2 linked regions of the Sulfolobus islandicus Y.N.15.51 genome follow. Each later gene encodes a partner of the first gene's protein in a complex. Links are inferred from orthologs where the notes say so. Each region holds a gene or a part of one and is shown on either strand. Other genes may lie near its edges.

Evidence for each region.
Region 2: the proteins of YN1551_RS06985 (region 1) and dph2 are in contact, whole or in part, in a crystal structure (PDB 6Q2D), measured with the Methanobrevibacter smithii proteins. The link is inferred for Sulfolobus islandicus Y.N.15.51 from one-to-one orthologs. Residues at the interface, in WP_011954157.1 of Methanobrevibacter smithii: Pro482, Asn483, Lys484, His485, Tyr553, Asp555, Glu556, Glu559, Leu560, Leu591, His592, Glu593, Asp594, Ala595, Val596, His597, Arg598, Gly599, Pro600; in WP_011954460.1 of Methanobrevibacter smithii: Met1, Met3, Tyr4, Pro28, Glu29, Gly30, Leu31, Met33, Phe58, His80, Thr124, Gln126, Ser179, Gly180, Asn181, Phe182, His183, Leu185, Tyr201, Asn202, Phe211, Ile215, Arg291, Asp295, Asp296, Gln298, Met299.

What each region holds. Positions count from the first base shown.
Region 1 is NC_012623.1:1,253,949-1,261,955, reverse strand. What follows is about bases 3,045-6,028. They hold YN1551_RS06985 (elongation factor EF-2), read left to right. Parts: upstream 3,045-3,423; coding sequence 3,424-5,634; downstream 5,635-6,028. Other genes in these bases: YN1551_RS06980 (HAD family hydrolase), read left to right, coding at 5,641-6,028; xpf (3'-flap repair endonuclease Xpf), read left to right, coding at 3,045-3,345. Also shown: exosome complex exonuclease Rrp41, read left to right, coding at 1-462; exosome complex protein Rrp42, read left to right, coding at 465-1,292; YN1551_RS15825 (50S ribosomal protein L37ae), read left to right, coding at 1,308-1,520; YN1551_RS07005 (Brix domain-containing protein), read left to right, coding at 1,501-2,013; YN1551_RS07000 (KEOPS complex subunit Pcc1), read left to right, coding at 2,010-2,285; YN1551_RS06995 (prefoldin subunit beta), read left to right, coding at 2,242-2,622; more of xpf, read left to right, coding at 2,644-3,044; more of YN1551_RS06980, read left to right, coding at 6,029-6,369; YN1551_RS06975 (M28 family peptidase), read right to left, coding at 6,352-7,818; YN1551_RS06970 (DUF447 domain-containing protein), read left to right, coding at 7,828-8,007. UniProt on the Methanocaldococcus jannaschii protein: Catalyzes the GTP-dependent ribosomal translocation step during translation elongation.
Region 2 is NC_012623.1:888,856-896,849, reverse strand. The notes cover bases 2,162-5,132. They hold dph2 (diphthamide biosynthesis enzyme Dph2), read left to right. Parts: upstream 2,162-3,131; coding sequence 3,132-4,133; downstream 4,134-5,132. Other genes in these bases: YN1551_RS04845 (hypothetical protein), read left to right, coding at 4,973-5,132; YN1551_RS04850 (DNA-directed RNA polymerase subunit L), read left to right, coding at 4,698-4,976; YN1551_RS04855 (exosome complex RNA-binding protein Csl4), read left to right, coding at 4,139-4,708; YN1551_RS04865 (50S ribosomal protein L16), read left to right, coding at 2,599-3,135; YN1551_RS04870 (KEOPS complex subunit Pcc1), read left to right, coding at 2,312-2,557. Outside these bases: YN1551_RS04885 (HesA/MoeB/ThiF family protein), read left to right, coding at 1-395; YN1551_RS04880 (lysylphosphatidylglycerol synthase domain-containing protein), read left to right, coding at 395-1,291; more of YN1551_RS04875, read left to right, coding at 1,264-2,161; more of YN1551_RS04845, read left to right, coding at 5,133-5,245; YN1551_RS04840 (transcription factor S), read left to right, coding at 5,264-5,599; YN1551_RS04830 (MFS transporter), read left to right, coding at 5,804-7,159; YN1551_RS04825 (IS1-like element ISC796 family transposase), read left to right, coding at 7,350-7,994. UniProt on the Methanocaldococcus jannaschii protein: Catalyzes the first step of diphthamide biosynthesis, i.e. the transfer of the 3-amino-3-carboxypropyl group from S-adenosyl-L-methionine (SAM) to the C2 position of the imidazole ring of the target histidine residue in translation elongation factor 2 (EF-2).

The DNA of each region.
Region 1 (8,007 bases):
CCTAGTAGAAGAGAGATTGAGCTTTCTAAGGTTATAAGAGAAGCTTTAGAATCAGCTGTTTTAGTGGAATTGTTTCCAAGAACTGCCATAGATGTTTTTACTGAAATATTACAAGCAGACGCGGGATCCAGATTAGTTTCATTGATGGCTGCGTCTTTGGCGTTAGCTGATGCTGGAATTCCTATGAGAGATTTAATAGCTGGGGTAGCTGTAGGGAAGGCTGATGGAGTAATAGTTCTAGATTTAAATGAGCCCGAGGATATGTGGGGAGAGGCTGATATGCCGGTTGCAATGATGCCGTCTTTAAACCAGGTAACGTTATTTCAGTTAAATGGTAATATGACTCCGGAGGAATTTAGGCAAGCTTTTGATTTATCAGTTAAGGGTATAAATATAATATATAATTTAGAGAGGGAGGCTCTAAAAAGTAAGTATGTAGAGTTTAAAGAAGAGGGTGTATAGAATTGTCTTCAACTCCATCGAATCAAAATATTATACCTTTAATTAAGAAGGAAAGTATAGTAAGTCTTTTTGAGAAAGGCACTAGGCAAGACGGAAGAAAATTAACGGATTATAGACCTCTTTCTATAACCTTGAATTATGCAAAAAAGGCTGATGGTTCTGCGTTAGTTAAGTTAGGCACGACAATGGTATTAGCTGGGACAAAACTTGAAATAGATAAACCTTACGAAGATACGCCTAACCAAGGAAACCTCATTGTGAATGTTGAACTCCTACCTTTAGCCTATGAGACCTTTGAACCTGGGCCTCCAGATGAGAATGCTATTGAATTAGCTAGAGTAGTAGATAGAAGTTTAAGGGATTCTAAAGCTCTAGATCTAACTAAACTTGTAATAGAACCCGGTAAAAGTGTATGGACAGTATGGCTTGACGTTTACGTATTAGACTATGGTGGGAATGTATTGGATGCATGTACGTTGGCCTCAGTTGCAGCATTGTATAATACTAAAGTGTATAAGGTAGAACAAGATTCTAATGGGTTTAGAGTCAATAAAAATGAAGTTGTGGGTAAATTACCATTGAATCATCCAGTAGTTACAGTGTCTATAGCAAAAGTTGACAAATATTTAATAGTTGATCCAGATTTGGATGAAGAGTCAATAATGGACACTAAGGTTTCCTTTTCCTATACGCCAGATCTAAAAATAGTGGGGATTCAAAAGAGTGGAAAGGGCAGTATGTCATTACAAGATATTGATCAGGCTGAGAATACAGCAAGATTAGTAGCTGTCAAGCTTTTAGAAGAACTTAAAAAGCAGTTAGGAATTTAATTATAGGTGGCAATTATGGGGAAAGTCACGGGAATTGCTGGAAGATACGGGGCTAGATATGGATCTACTTTAAGAAAAAAGTGGAAAGAAATAATGGAAAAGAGGTATGATGACCATCAATGTCCCTATTGCAAGACCACTGGTAAGGTTATCAGATTGGCTTCTGGAATATGGTACTGTAAGAAATGTAATTCTAAGTGGGCCGGTCTTGCATATACACCGTACTAGAATAGTTATAACTTCATCTAGAGATCCTAGTATTAGAACAAGAAATTTTTTAAATATTTTAACTTCTCTGTTACCAGACTCAGTTAAAATTACACGGGGTAAAAAAAGTAAGAAAGAGATATTTGAAAGGGCTATTAATTTAGGAGCAATATATTTATTGTTCGTATTAGCTAAGAATGGTAATCCGTTGAGAATAATTGTTTATGATTTAGAAACTTTTTCTATAAAATATTTTTTTAAATTACACGGTTTATCACTACCTTCTGACTATAATATCCCATTATATCAGATAAAAAGGCATAATAGTGTATGCATAGAACTAAATAGGTGTGATTTTCTAAGAGATTTTCTAGTCGATATGAATATCTACAACTTGTCAAATAATTGTGAGGTTATTGTGAACACGAGGCTAGTCTCTAATAATATTTGTGAACTTTTGTTTACGTTATCTACGAAAAACATTAAGTTTTTGAAGATGCTATTAGAAGTGTGAAGATAGAGATTTCAATTTATCCAGATAATTTCAATAAAAACGAATTACAGGATATAATATATAATTCGATAATAATTGAAAAGATAGATACTAAATATGTAAAAATTAAGAAATCCCCTTTACAGATTGAGATAGATGCACCATCAATTACAAGAGCTAGGGCTATAATGAACTCTTATATACTTTGGATCTATACAATTCTAAAGTCACTGGAAGAGGTGGAAAAAAGTGGCCGAGAAGTTACCTCCAGAAGTTCAAGCTCAACTAGCTAAGTTTCAACAGTTAAAAGATCAGCTTGATAGATTATTATTGGAAAAGTCTACTATAGAGAATGAATTAAGGGAGATAAACAAGGTATTGGAAGAATTATCAGTTCTTAATGCAGATGCTACTATTTATAAGATTGTAGGGAATTTATTGGTTAAATCGGATAAGACATCAGTAGAAAAGGAGCTTAATGATAGGAAAGAATTGTTAGAACTCAGATCAAGGACTTATCAGAAGCAAGAAAGTATTTTAAGAAAGCAGCTAGAAGACTTACAAGCTAAAATAAATGAGATGTTATCGAAATATTATCCGCAAGGTGGCCAAACAGGTATAAAAGCTTAAGCTAAATAACTTATTAGTGTTATGGTAATTAGAATTTATGCTGATGATAGGGAAAAGGCTAGTGGTATACCAGAATTATTAAAGGAGTTGGGAATTACAGTAATATTCTCTCAACTTAGTGTTGCTGATTATGTGATAGGTGAAGATGCTGCAGTAGAGAGGAAGTCGGTAAATGATTTGGTAAATTCGGTTTTTGACAAGAGGTTTTTTGACCAAATCAGTAGGCTTTCAGAGGTTTATAATTTTCCAATGTTAATTGTTGAAGGTGATATTAATGAAATTAGGAAAATAACTGAAAAGTGGAGAGCGATAAACAGCGCTTTAATTTCTGCCACGATTGATTATGATGTTAAAGTATTTTATTCTAGAGATAAAAAAGATACTGCGGAAGTTTTGAAAAAAATAGCAGAGAAGTATCAATTTGGCGAAAATGGGAGTAGGAGAATTAATTTACATAATAAGGCTAAACTAGAAAGTATTTCTGATATGCAACTTTATATTGTAGAATCTTTTCCTAATGTTGGTTCTGTACTTGCTGAAAGGCTACTACTTAAGTTTGGAACTATACAGAATATTTGTAATGCGTCTATATCAGAATTAGAAAAAGCATTAGGTAGTAGGAAAAAAGCTGAGGATATTTATAAAATTTTAAGGGCACACTATTCTAAAACTAACGCTGATAATGATAGTAAGAAAAGTACCTCTTTATTTGATTTCCTTTAAATTTTTTAGTCTCTTTTTTAGCATTACCTTTTAATATGGGTCTAGAGAAGTTTAAGTGCAAGAAGTTGGTGATTTCATTTGCCTAGATATAAGACAGTAGAGCAAGTTCTAAGCCTAATGAAAGATAGAACGAGAGTTAGGAATATAGGTATAATTGCTCACGTGGATCATGGAAAAACCACAACTAGTGATACGTTATTGGCAGCATCTGGTATAATATCTCCTAAAGTAGCAGGGGAAGCTCTAGCATTGGATTACTTAAGTGTTGAGCAACAAAGAGGTATAACAGTAAAGGCTGCTAACATTAGTTTGTATCACGAAGCGGAAGGTAAAGGTTATGTCATTAACTTAATTGATACACCTGGACACGTTGATTTCAGCGGAAGAGTCACGAGGAGTCTAAGAGTTTTAGATGGCTCAATCGTAGTTGTAGACGCAGTGGAAGGAATTATGACACAGACTGAAACAGTATTAAGGCAAAGCTTGGAGGAGAGAGTCAGACCAATTCTATTTATAAACAAAGTAGATAGATTGGTAAAGGAATTAAAATTAAGCCCACAAGAAATGTTAAATAGGTTATTAGATATAATTAGGCAAGTTAATAACTTAATTGATATGTATGGAGAACCAGAATTTAAAGAAAAATGGATGATTAATCCACAAGCTGGAAATGTGATATTTGGATCTGCTAAAGATAAATGGGGATTTAGTTTACCTATGGCACAGAAAAAAGGAATTAATATGAAGAATGTTATTGACGCATACACTGCTTCTGATAAGTCTAAACTTGAAGAGCTAGCTGCGCAAGCTCCTATTAATGAAGCGTTACTAGATGCTGCTATAAAGTTCGTTCCCAATCCTATTGAAGCGCAAAAGTATAGAATTCCAAAAATCTGGAAAGGAGATCTAGATAATGAATTAGCTAAGGCGATGTTAAATGCTGATCCGAATGGTCCCATAGTATTTATGATAACCGATATGAAAGTCGATCCTCATGCAGGACTAGTGGCAACAGGAAGAGTATTCTCAGGTACTCTTAGGTCTGGTGAAGAATTGTGGTTAGTTAACGCTAAGACCTCACAGAGGATACTTCAAGTTAGCCTATACATGGGTCCAACTAGGGAACTTGCAGAAGAAATTCCAGCAGGCAATATCGCAGCAGTATTAGGTTTAGATAGAGCAAGATCCGGTGAGACAGCTATATCTGTTGGTTTTAGTAATGTTCAAGGAAGTTTTGAAAGATTACATTACATATCTGAACCAGTAGTTACTATAGCCGTAGAGCCTAAGAATCCTAAAGATTTAACTAAGATGATTGATGCATTAAGGAAGCTTAGTATTGAAGATCCAAACTTAGTGGTTAAAATAAATGAAGAAACTGGAGAATACCTGTTATCTGGAATGGGTTTCTTACATTTAGAGGTATCATTACAGCTATTACGTGAGAATTATGGTATTGACGTAGTTACTACTCCGCCAATTGTTGTTTATAGGGAAAGTATAAGAGCTAAGAGCCAAGTATTTGAAGGAAAGTCTCCAAATAAGCATAACAAATTCTACTTAAGTGTGGAGCCTTTAAATGACAAGACTATAGAGCTAATAAGTAATGGCACGATAAGGGAGGATATGGATAGCAAGGAGATGGCTAAGATATTAAGAGATGAAGCCAGTTGGGACTATGATGAAGCTAAGAGAATTATTGCAATAGATGAAAACGTTAACGTCTTTGTAGATTTAACTAGTGGTGTCCAGCATTTAAGGGAAGTTATGGATACAGTACTTCAAGGATTTAGGTTAGCTATGAAAGAAGGTCCTTTAGCTCATGAACCAATTAGAGGTGTTAAGGTCATCTTACATGATGCTGTAATACACGAGGATCCTGCCCATAGAGGCCCAGCTCAGATATACCCTGCAGTTAGAAACTCCATATTTGCAGGATTCTTAACTTCCAGACCGACTTTACTAGAGCCAATACAGAAACTGGACATAAGAGTGCCTGCAGATCTTATAGGTAATGTCACTGCAGTAATAACGAGAAAAAGAGGAAAGATATTGGACGTCTCTCAAATAGCTAACATGTCTAGGATAACCGCTGAGATTCCAGTTTCAGAGTCATATGATATGGCGAGTGAACTAAGAGGATCTACTGGAGGTAGAGCGTTCTGGGGTACTGAGTTTAGTAGATGGGCTCCGGTTCCGGATAGTATCTTACTGGATGTGGTTACTAAGATTAGAGAGAGGAAAGGATTACCTAAAGAGCTACCTAAAGTAGAAGATTTCTTGTCGTGAGTCGAATTGTCGATTAATTATAAAATATTCAATAATGTAAAGGCAGTGCTTTTTGATTTTGATGATACATTAGTCGACTTTAGTACGAAGGCTAAGGACGCTTTAGATGCTGTAAGTAAGGATATATATACGTACATAAAGGAGAATTATCGACAAGAAATTGACATAAATATAATTAAGAAATTAGTAGAAGAGGAAAGTAAGAAATTAGATAACCAAGGGGAGTATAATAGAAATAAATGGTGGGAGAGTATTCTAAAATCATTAAATATTGTTCACATAGATAAGTCTCAGCTTTACGATTGGACTAGCTTGTATTGGTCAATTGCTAGCCAAACTGAACCATACGAAGATGCAAAGGAAATTATAGAATATCTAGATAGTAAGGGATATAAACTTGGCATAATTACAAATAGTGATGGAGAAGGGGGAAATAAAAGTAGTAGATTGAAAACCTTTCCCTTAATAGATAAATTCGATTTGATATTAATAGCTGGAGAAGGAGGTATTAGACCAAAGCCTAATTTAGAGCCGTTTATAATATCATGCGAAAAGCTTTCAGTAGATCCCACTTCGTGTGTTTTTGTGGGAGACGAGCCAGTAAAAGATTGTTTAGCAGCTAAAAAGGCTAACATGATTAGTGTGCTAATAGACAGAGAAGGTAAAGTGAAAAACGCCGAACTTTATGCAGACTTTGTAATATCCAGTCTTAAGCAATTAGAAGAATTTCTTTAATACGAAATAAATTTTGTTAATGTATTCGGTAGTTATTGATTCCTTTAATTCATTAATATAATATAAATAAAACCTGTAAAATATTTCATCATTTCTTAGTCTTTTTATACATCCTAAATCCTCGATACAAACGTCATTTTTTCTTGCAATTTTTAATCCCTTAATCTTATGAAATAGTTCAACTGTAGAATAAGGTTGATTAAGTTCTAGTATGCCTCCATATAATTTTACAATCTCTCTATATGCCTCCATATAATTTTTATCAAGTAAATCCTCAACATTTACTAAGTATGATTTTAGTTCTGCTGGTAATTCCACAAGATCTTTCTTAAGTTCTTCTTTCATTTCACGTGTTTTATACTCTATATTTTCATTAATTATTCTATTAATTATATCTAATATTGTACTCGCATTTAAAAATGCGTTAGACTTGTCATTTTCTATAACGTCGTATTCACCATGATAATGAATATTTCCTAAACTCTCTATTGTAATACTTGGAATTCCAACTTTTATGTATGAATACCCATCGCTATATATCTCAGGGCTTTCAACTACATTTTTAAAGTATTTCCTGGAGAGTTCAAGAAGTCCAGGTACAGCTTTTAAGATCAAACTTTCCTCACTTATATTATCCATGTTGATGTTAAGTAAGATATCGTCAGTGTTTTTGTAATTTTTCAAAAATTCTCTAGAACCATGTGACCATGAGAAGGTTGAGAAATTTAAAGAGCCCGATTCCTCTGCAGTAAATGAAATTAGATGGGTTTCGTAAACATTAGATCTAAATTCTCTCAATAAAGCCACTGCTAAAAGATTGTCTCTCTCTCCTTTAAACCAATGATCATGATGTGCTGTAATATGTATTATCTTATTTTCATTTTTCGAATTTCTTATGGCTTCGATAATATAACCTGTTGCAAAAGGGTTTATGTCAGTTTTTAGTGATATTCTACACCTACCCTTTATGTAAGGAAAATCGTTCTCCTTAATATAAAACGCTGGTATTGGCGGTGGGTAGCTGGGTTGATGGCTTAGAAGGTCTCCATACTTTATCACGAATTTTCTTTTCTCATTATTTAGGGAAAAGATTATTCCTAAACAATCATTTTCTACTGCCTCTATATACAATTTATTGATTTCGTATAGATTTTTTATCCTAATTTTCATTAACTTTCTACCATTACATTCTTTAAAGTTATCTGCTACATCTGCTTCAACCTCAGTTGATAAAGAATATGGAAGCGAAATTGCATCTATTGTTTTTGATTCGCACTCAAAAATTAGTTCTTTCTGTTCCCAATTAAGAACTCTAATCGGGATTTGCCTAATTTCGTCACTATTATCTTCTAGCATTTTTCTAATTTCTCTCACTAATTTTATCTCGTTCTTTGATCCCGTTATTATTTCGCCATAATTAGATAAGGTTTTTAGATGTTGTAATAGCACAAGTGATTTATGAAGAAGTTTTTAAAAATGTTCTTTCCTCATGACGGGATATATGAGGTGTTAGTCGGTACTTCTGGGATAAAACCTATAATAAAACCACTAGGTATAATAGTTGAAGCAAATGAGCTTCGATTTAAAATATATAAAAGTACATTAACATATTCTAATCTAGAAAAGAATCGGATATGT
Region 2 (7,994 bases), 360 kb from region 1 along the record:
GCCTATCTTGTTTTATTAATTATTCAGATCAAGATGAAATTGGAAATTCGTGCGATGTCATCGGAACTACTCCATTAATAGTAGAATTAACAGCCACGCTTCAAGTTAATTTAATGCTTAATCATTTGAGAGGTAATCCGGATTACTCGTTGTTTTACATAGATTCTAGAGAACTAAAAATTGAGAGGATAAACATCGAGAAGAACTTTCAATGCAAGACATGTGTACTAAATGAATACCCTTTTCTAAATCAGAAAATAACTAAACCTAACTGCGGAATATTTAGGGTTAATATGAAAGTAACGGAGTTAGATAAGCCTAAAGTTTTTAAAAACATCGGGAATGCAATTTTATGTTATCCTAATATTGGATGTTTCGAGAAAAGGGGAAGATAATGGATAAGAAATACATTGCGGCGATTGTTCTTCCATTTGTGGTTATTATAATCTATGCATACATATTTAAAATCAATGTAGTATATGTATTAAAGGAGGATCCCAAATTCTTTCTAATTTTTCTTTTAGCGTATGTTGCTCAGAATTCCATCTCATCATTTAAGGATTCATCGCTAATTAAGCGTAGAGTAGACATAGCATTAAGAGCTAGATTACTGGGTAATTTTGTAGGTCTGTTATTACCTGGATGGGCTGGGCAGGAACTAGTTAGAAGCTTAGTTTATAATAAACATGAAGTAAATTTAAGGCAAGCATTTAGTTACTCTATCCTTATAGGATCCATAGATGTACTTGCAATATGTTTGGGTTATATTTTACTATTGCCATTCTTTTTTAACCCATTAGAATTTATATTCATTTTAGTCGTATTATTTAACATAGCTGGATGGATAGCTGCACTATCATATTTTTACTTGCAGCATAATAAAGTAAACAAAATAGAACAATTCATCTTTAAGATAGTTAAAATGGAACGAATTGTGACAGATTATATGGAATTTAAGTATTACCTTAAGCAGGGAACCACAAAGGATTTTGTAATTTATATCATAATTGATATACTTGGTTTCGCTTGCTATGGTGGCTATTTTTATTATATTACACATAATATTTTTATATCAATTTTTATCTCTTTTTTATATCAAGTATCTATATTAATACCAATACCATCTGCTGCAGTAGTGGGGGAGTTAGCACTATCAATATTTTTAAATCCCTCTTATGTTTTTGCAACAAGATTAAACTATATCATATCAAACTTACTTGGATCTATTTTCTTTAAGGATATGAGCTTTGAAGAGCTTAAAAAATGGTCAAAAGAAATTCTAAAGAGATAGTAATGGAACTATTCTTAGGAGAGCCCAATAACCAAGAAATAAGGGAAGTAGTTAGGAATATATATTCAAAGGATAGTTTGTGTTTATCTGTATACTATTCTATAGAGCCTATATTATTTTCATTCATTATTTCCAAGAATACTAAGAATTCTTTCATTCTTTCGTTCATTCCAGAAGAATGTGAGACGCAAATCAGAATTGACTCTAACGGTAAATGGATAATAGATGATAAGAAAAAGTATTTCTTAGGACAAAACTCCTTTTGCTCATATTTGCCTATAACTGCTGAAGATGTTTTACCAATTACTAGTTGTATTGTGACATCCACAATAGTAGATAGAAGACCATTTTCTGAATGGGAACTAGAAATAATAAAAGAAATGGAAAAATTTGATATAACTAATGAAAAAAATCTGAAAATCCCAGCATATAAAACTTTACCACTCTTTTTATCTTTAATGTTTTCTCTGGATCCTTATATACCTAGTATATCTGGCAATAGAGAAAATACAATAAATCTTATAAAGGAAATAAATACTAGTGAAATAGCAAAACTAGAAGATCTAAACGAGAGTCAGTTAAATACATTACTTTTCAGAATAATTTCTACTATTGTAAAAGAAAACCCGAAATTTACTAGAGATGATATAATTACGGATAGATTTTTTTATCTTGACTATGATATATTAGAGTTAGCGTTTTCGTTAATTTATTCGTTTGATACTATCGGTAGTAATGAGATCTTGCAGTTTGTTTTATCGTCATCTTATGCTGAGGCATTAATCAGCAGATTTAGACAAACTCTCTCCAAGGGATTCTCAATTAATTTAGTTGAAAATAAGCAATCGTATTATATTGTTGAAACAGTCAATTTTAATTCTCCTTTTTTGGTGCAAATAATATTGTTACAATTACAAAAGATAAGGAGAGATAAAATGATAGTAATAAAAGATAATGATAAGCTTTACACTAGTAGATTTTTTATCCCATCAATAAAGAAAGAAGGGTTGATTAAAATTGATGATAGAATTAAGAATCTTATCGGAACATGAAGATGCAGAACTAATTATAAGAAGTTTAAACGTTGATAATGTAAATTTACCAGAAGGAATGTCAATTCAAACCAAGGTTGAAGGCAAAGAGTTAGAGATTGTAATAAAGATGAGAATTACAAAGCCAAATGACTTAATGACAGTCAGAAATACTGCGGACGAGATATTAGCGCATATAAAGGCACTTCAATCGTCATTTGATGCTATAAGTTAAATATTTAGTCTTTAATACAAAAGTCTATATCGTGAGGTTAAATGCCACTACGACCTGGAAGATGTTATAGACATTTCTCCGGTCCTGCATATACCAGGAAAGAATACATCCCTGGTATTCCACAACCAAAGATAACTAAATTTACATCTGGAAATCCAAATGGAGATTATGACTATGAAGTTAGGTTAATTACTACTGAGATAGGGCAAATAAGGCATAATGCTTTGGAAGCTGTTAGGACTATTACTCTAAAGACATTAACTAAGAGAACTGGAAGTGAAACTTCGTTCTTTATGTGGATCTTAAAGTACCCCCATCATGTATTAAGAGAGAATAAAATGATGGCGTTTGCTGGAGCTGATAGATTACAGGACGGAATGAGATTGTCTTTTGGTACACCAATTGGTACTGCTGCTAGGATTGAAAAATTAGGAGAAATTTTAATTGTAGTAAAAGTTAAGAAGGAACATCTAGACTTTGCAAAAGAGGCGTTAAAGATAGCATCAAAGAAGTTACCTTTGCGTACTAGAATTGAGATCATTCCATTAAGGCCCATAAGACAGGAGGTTCAAAGTTGAGCTATAATTTTGAAGAAGAACGTGTAGTGAAGGAAATACGTGAAAAGGACGCAAAACGGGTTCTTTTACAATTTCCCGAAGGATTGAAGTATTTTTCTATAGATATAGTAAAGAAGTTAAAGGAAAAGCTACCTAACGTTGATTTTATAATATCTGGTGAACCTAGTTGGGGGGCTTGTGACATAGCTGAGGATGAAGCCCAACAAGTAAATGCTGACCTAATAATTCATTTCGGTCATACCCCTTATACGTGGTACTATCCTAAGTTTCCTACGATATTTATTAATGCTGAAAGTAATTTGAATATTTCTGAAAGTGTTCTTCAATCTTTAGAAAATGATATCAGTAAATATAATGGAAGAAAAATCTCATTAACAGCAACCTTACAGCACGTAAGATTAGTGTCCAAAATTAAGTCTTTCTTAGAAGATAAGGGATACGATGTAGTCATAGGCAAGCCATCTAATAGATTTATGTTTAATGGTCAAATTTTAGGCTGTGACTACAAAGCAGCCGAAGTAGAAGCAGATACATATGTTATTGTATCAGGTGGACTATTTCATGCTTTAGGTTTAGGATTAGCTACAAATAAACCGACTATAAAACTTGATCCGTATTTACAGAAAAGTGAGGATATAACAAACGAGGTTAGGAAGATACTAAAAGTTAGATATGGTAAAATCCTACAAGCAATGGATAAACGCACTTGGGTAATTATACAAGGTGTTAAGGTTGGGCAAAATAGACCAAATATGATAAAATACTTCTATGATGAGCTAACTAAAAAAGGCTATGATGTTTTTATAGTAACAAATAAAGTGTTAACACAAGATGTACTTAGAAATCTAGATAGAAGCTATATAGATGTATTTTTAGTTACATCTTGCCCTAGATTGCCCATAGATGATCTATATAACTATGAAAAGCCAGTGTTAACACCTGGAGAGGCCAAAATGATCATAAATAATAGTCTGGAACCCTATATTTTCCCATGGTGAAGTAAATGAGAGTTCAAGGTGAATTAACCTTACCCGGAGAAGAGCTAGCAGTGATTGAAGAATTTATAGCTGGCGACGGTACGTATGAACAAAATGGTATAGTTAGAGCTGCGGTTGTAGGAAAAATCTTTTATGATATGCTAAATAGGAAAAGTAACGTACTGGGATTTAAGAAAATCATACTTCAACACTTAAAGAAGGCTAAATACGTGATCGGTATTGTAAATTCTATTAAAGAAGATTCAGCACTAGTTTCAATAGTAGGTATCGAGGAGAAAAGTCTTGCGTCATCAATTTCGGCTTACTTACATATCTCTCAAATAAGTAATAAAAAACTTAATAGTATAACAGATGCTATAAAAATCGGAGACTTAATTAAAGCTAAATTACTTTCATACACTTTTCCTTTAGCTTTAACTATTAAGATGAAAGATCTTGGAGTTATTTATGCTAGATGCTCAAGATGTGGATACTTATTGATCAAGCAAGACGAAAATAATTTAAAATGTCAGAGATGCGGAAATATTGAACAACGAAAAATAGGATCTTATATGGTGAAGAAAGGTGGAAATTAAAATACTAAAAAGTGAAAGAAATTACTTAGAATTAGAGATAGAAGGGGAAGATCATACGTTAGGTAACTTAATTGCGGGTACCTTGAGGAAAATTAGTGGTGTAAGTTTTGCTTCATATTATCAACCGCATCCCCTAACTGATAAAATAATAGTTAAAATACTAACTGATGGTTCAATAGCTCCTAAAGATGCTTTACTAAAAGCTATCGAAACTGTAAGAGTAATGGCCTCACATTATATAGACGAAATAAAGGGATTAAGTAAGTGAAAAAGGAGACAAGGATAGCAATATTAGTTAAAGTCGATTGTTTGTATGCAATATGTATATTTAGGGGTAATTTCTTAGAAAAGCTATTTTTAGATATAAATGAGGAGAATCTAATTAAGCAAATAGCTACATCTTCCATAATTGATGAAATCAGATATTCTAATATCGGAATTGGTGAAAACTTTAAAGAACAAGAACCAGAGAAAATATGTGAAAATCTCATAAAGAAACTATCAGAAAAGTTAAATATAGATAAAGTAAATGGTTAAGCTTGTAGCGTGGTATTAATGAAGTTCTGTCCCAAATGTAACTCTATGATGGTCCCAAAGAAATCCAATGGTAAGAACATATATAGATGCACGAAATGTGGTTATGAAGAGGAGGTTCCAGAGACAACAATAGTAGTGACAAGCAAAGTAAAACACAGTATTAAAGAAAAAACGTTAATATTAGAGGAGGAGGAAATGCCCAGTGGGGCTCAAAAAATAAAAGGTGTTCTATGTCCTTCATGTAAAAATGACGAAGCCTACTTCTGGATATTGCAAACTAGAAGGGCAGATGAGCCACCAACTAGATTTTATAAGTGCACAAAATGTGGTAAAGTATGGAGAGAGTACGAATAAAAGAATGAGAAAATCTTATTTTATTGAATTCTCATTTTATGTTGGACCCGTAGCTCAGCCAGGACGGAGCGCCGGCCTTCTAGCGTCTAAGGGGGATAGCCGGCGGTCCCGGGTTCAAATCCCGGCGGGTCCGCACATATTATCACTTGGTATATACTAATTCTAGATACTCTTATAATCTCAACAAAATACATACAACACGAAATGGACTATAATAAAACGAATTTTTCCACATTAGAATTCAAGAGCGTCTTGACAGCGGGTATGGGAGTATTTACTGATGGGTATGAACTTTACGCGATCTCTTTAGTTTTCTATTATATACAAAAGGAATTTTTATTAAATGGGCTTGAGGAAGGAATAGTTATAGCTAGTGCGTATTATGGTGCAGCAGTTTCTGCAATTCTATTAGGCTTTTTATCAGATAAACTAGGAAGAAAGTTCATCTATGGTCTCGATGTAGCTTTAATGAGTCTAGGAATACTATTTCAGTCGATATCAACGAATTTTACAGAGTTAGCTATGTCTAGAATAATCTTAGGTTTTGGAATTGGAGCAGATTATGTTCTTTCTCCTATAATTACTGCAGAGAATTCAAATCCCAAAAATAGAGGAAAACGAATGATAATAACATTTGCAGTACTTTGGGGAATGGGTGCAGTTGCCGCAGCATTTATCGAACAAATCTTGCTGTTAATTAACATAGGGAATGATCTCATATGGAGAATAGTATTGTTTATGGGAATCCTCCCAGCAGTTTCTGTATTTTACCTAAGGAGAAAACTCCCTGAAACATATAAATTCTTGACTAGAATTAAACCAAAGCGAGAAGAATTAAAAAAGTTGGAAAACGAAATAAAAAGTAAAATTACAATTTCTTTAGATGAAGTTCCATTCTCAAAAAGATTCATATCAGCTATAGGAATTACAATTATATCTTCTATACTCTGGCTTCTTTACGATATATATTCCTCTACGTTTGCGATCTACGGGCCAATAACCATAGCGGGAAACTTAGGCCTAAATCCCATAGAATTCACATATTTGGCACAGTTTCTTGCAGGTTTACCGGGTCAGATAATAAGCATTTATCTAGTGGACAAAATAGGAAGAAAACCATTAATTGTGATAGGTTATGCTGGTGTTGCGTTTTGGCTTTTCATGTATACAATGCTTCTCATGAATCCGTATTACTTTGGACTTAGCATACATATAAGTAATCCGTTAAAAGCAGCAGAAAGTTTAACCGGAGAGGCGGCATTGTTGGGTCTATTATTTTATCTTATGAACTATTTATCATCAGCAATTGGACCCGCATCTATAATAGGGTCAGCAATGCTAACTTCAGAGTTAGTTCCAACCAAAGTTAGGGGGACCAGCCAAGCTATTAGTGTGGCAGCAGATAGACTAGCCGCAGCTTTTAGTATTACAGCATTTCCTCTGCTATTAGCCAAATTTGGACTCCCTGCATTACTAGCAGTATACTCAACAATTGCACTAGTATCGTGTATTATAACTCTACTTTTAATACCAGAAACCAAAGGAGTAGAGTTAAGTTGAAATAGTTTTTACTTAATATTTTATTTTTAGTCGCAATATATAAAGATTTTAATAAAAACTGTGATAAGCTTAGCTATTTATGGTATAATGGGCAATCGTGAATTTCTCATAAAACTTAGAGAGTAGAGAGTGTACCATTATTGGTAGTGTCGTCGTTAAGTTATTTATATTTGTATAACGAGTATTACTTATGGGTAGGAAGCCTGTATTTAGGCAAGACGTTTCTTGTCCCTCTTGTGGTAGTCATCATGTTGTTAAGTGTGGTAGGCCTTTGGGTAGGCAGAAGTTTTTGTGTAGGGATTGTGGTAAGTACTTCTTGGGTGATGCTAGTTATCATCATCATTCTAGGAAGTTGAGGGAGGAGGCTTTGAGAATGTATGCTAATGGTATGAGTATGAGGGCTATTTCTAGGGTGCTTAACGTACCTCTTGGTACTGTTTTCACTTGGATTAAGCGTTATGGTAGGAAAAAGCATGAGAAGTTGGTTGAGTTGTGGGGTAGGGCTAAGGAGCTGGTCAAGGGTAAGGTTGTTGCTAAGGTTGTTGATGAGATGTGGACTTACTTGTACAAGAATGCTAGGGCTTTTTACAAGTGGGTTTTCACTTGTTACGTGTACACGAAGCTGGGAGTTTACCTCATTTACTCTGTGGGGGATAGGGATGAGAGTACTTTCCTTGAGGTCAAAAAGTATTTGCCTGACGAGGGTAGATGGGTGAGCGATGATTATAACTTGTACTTCTGGTTGAAAGACCACACGGTTGTCTCGCCAGTTAACCCGAACGAGTCCTTTCATTCCTCATTAAGGGATAGGCTAATTAGATTCAAGAGAGCAACG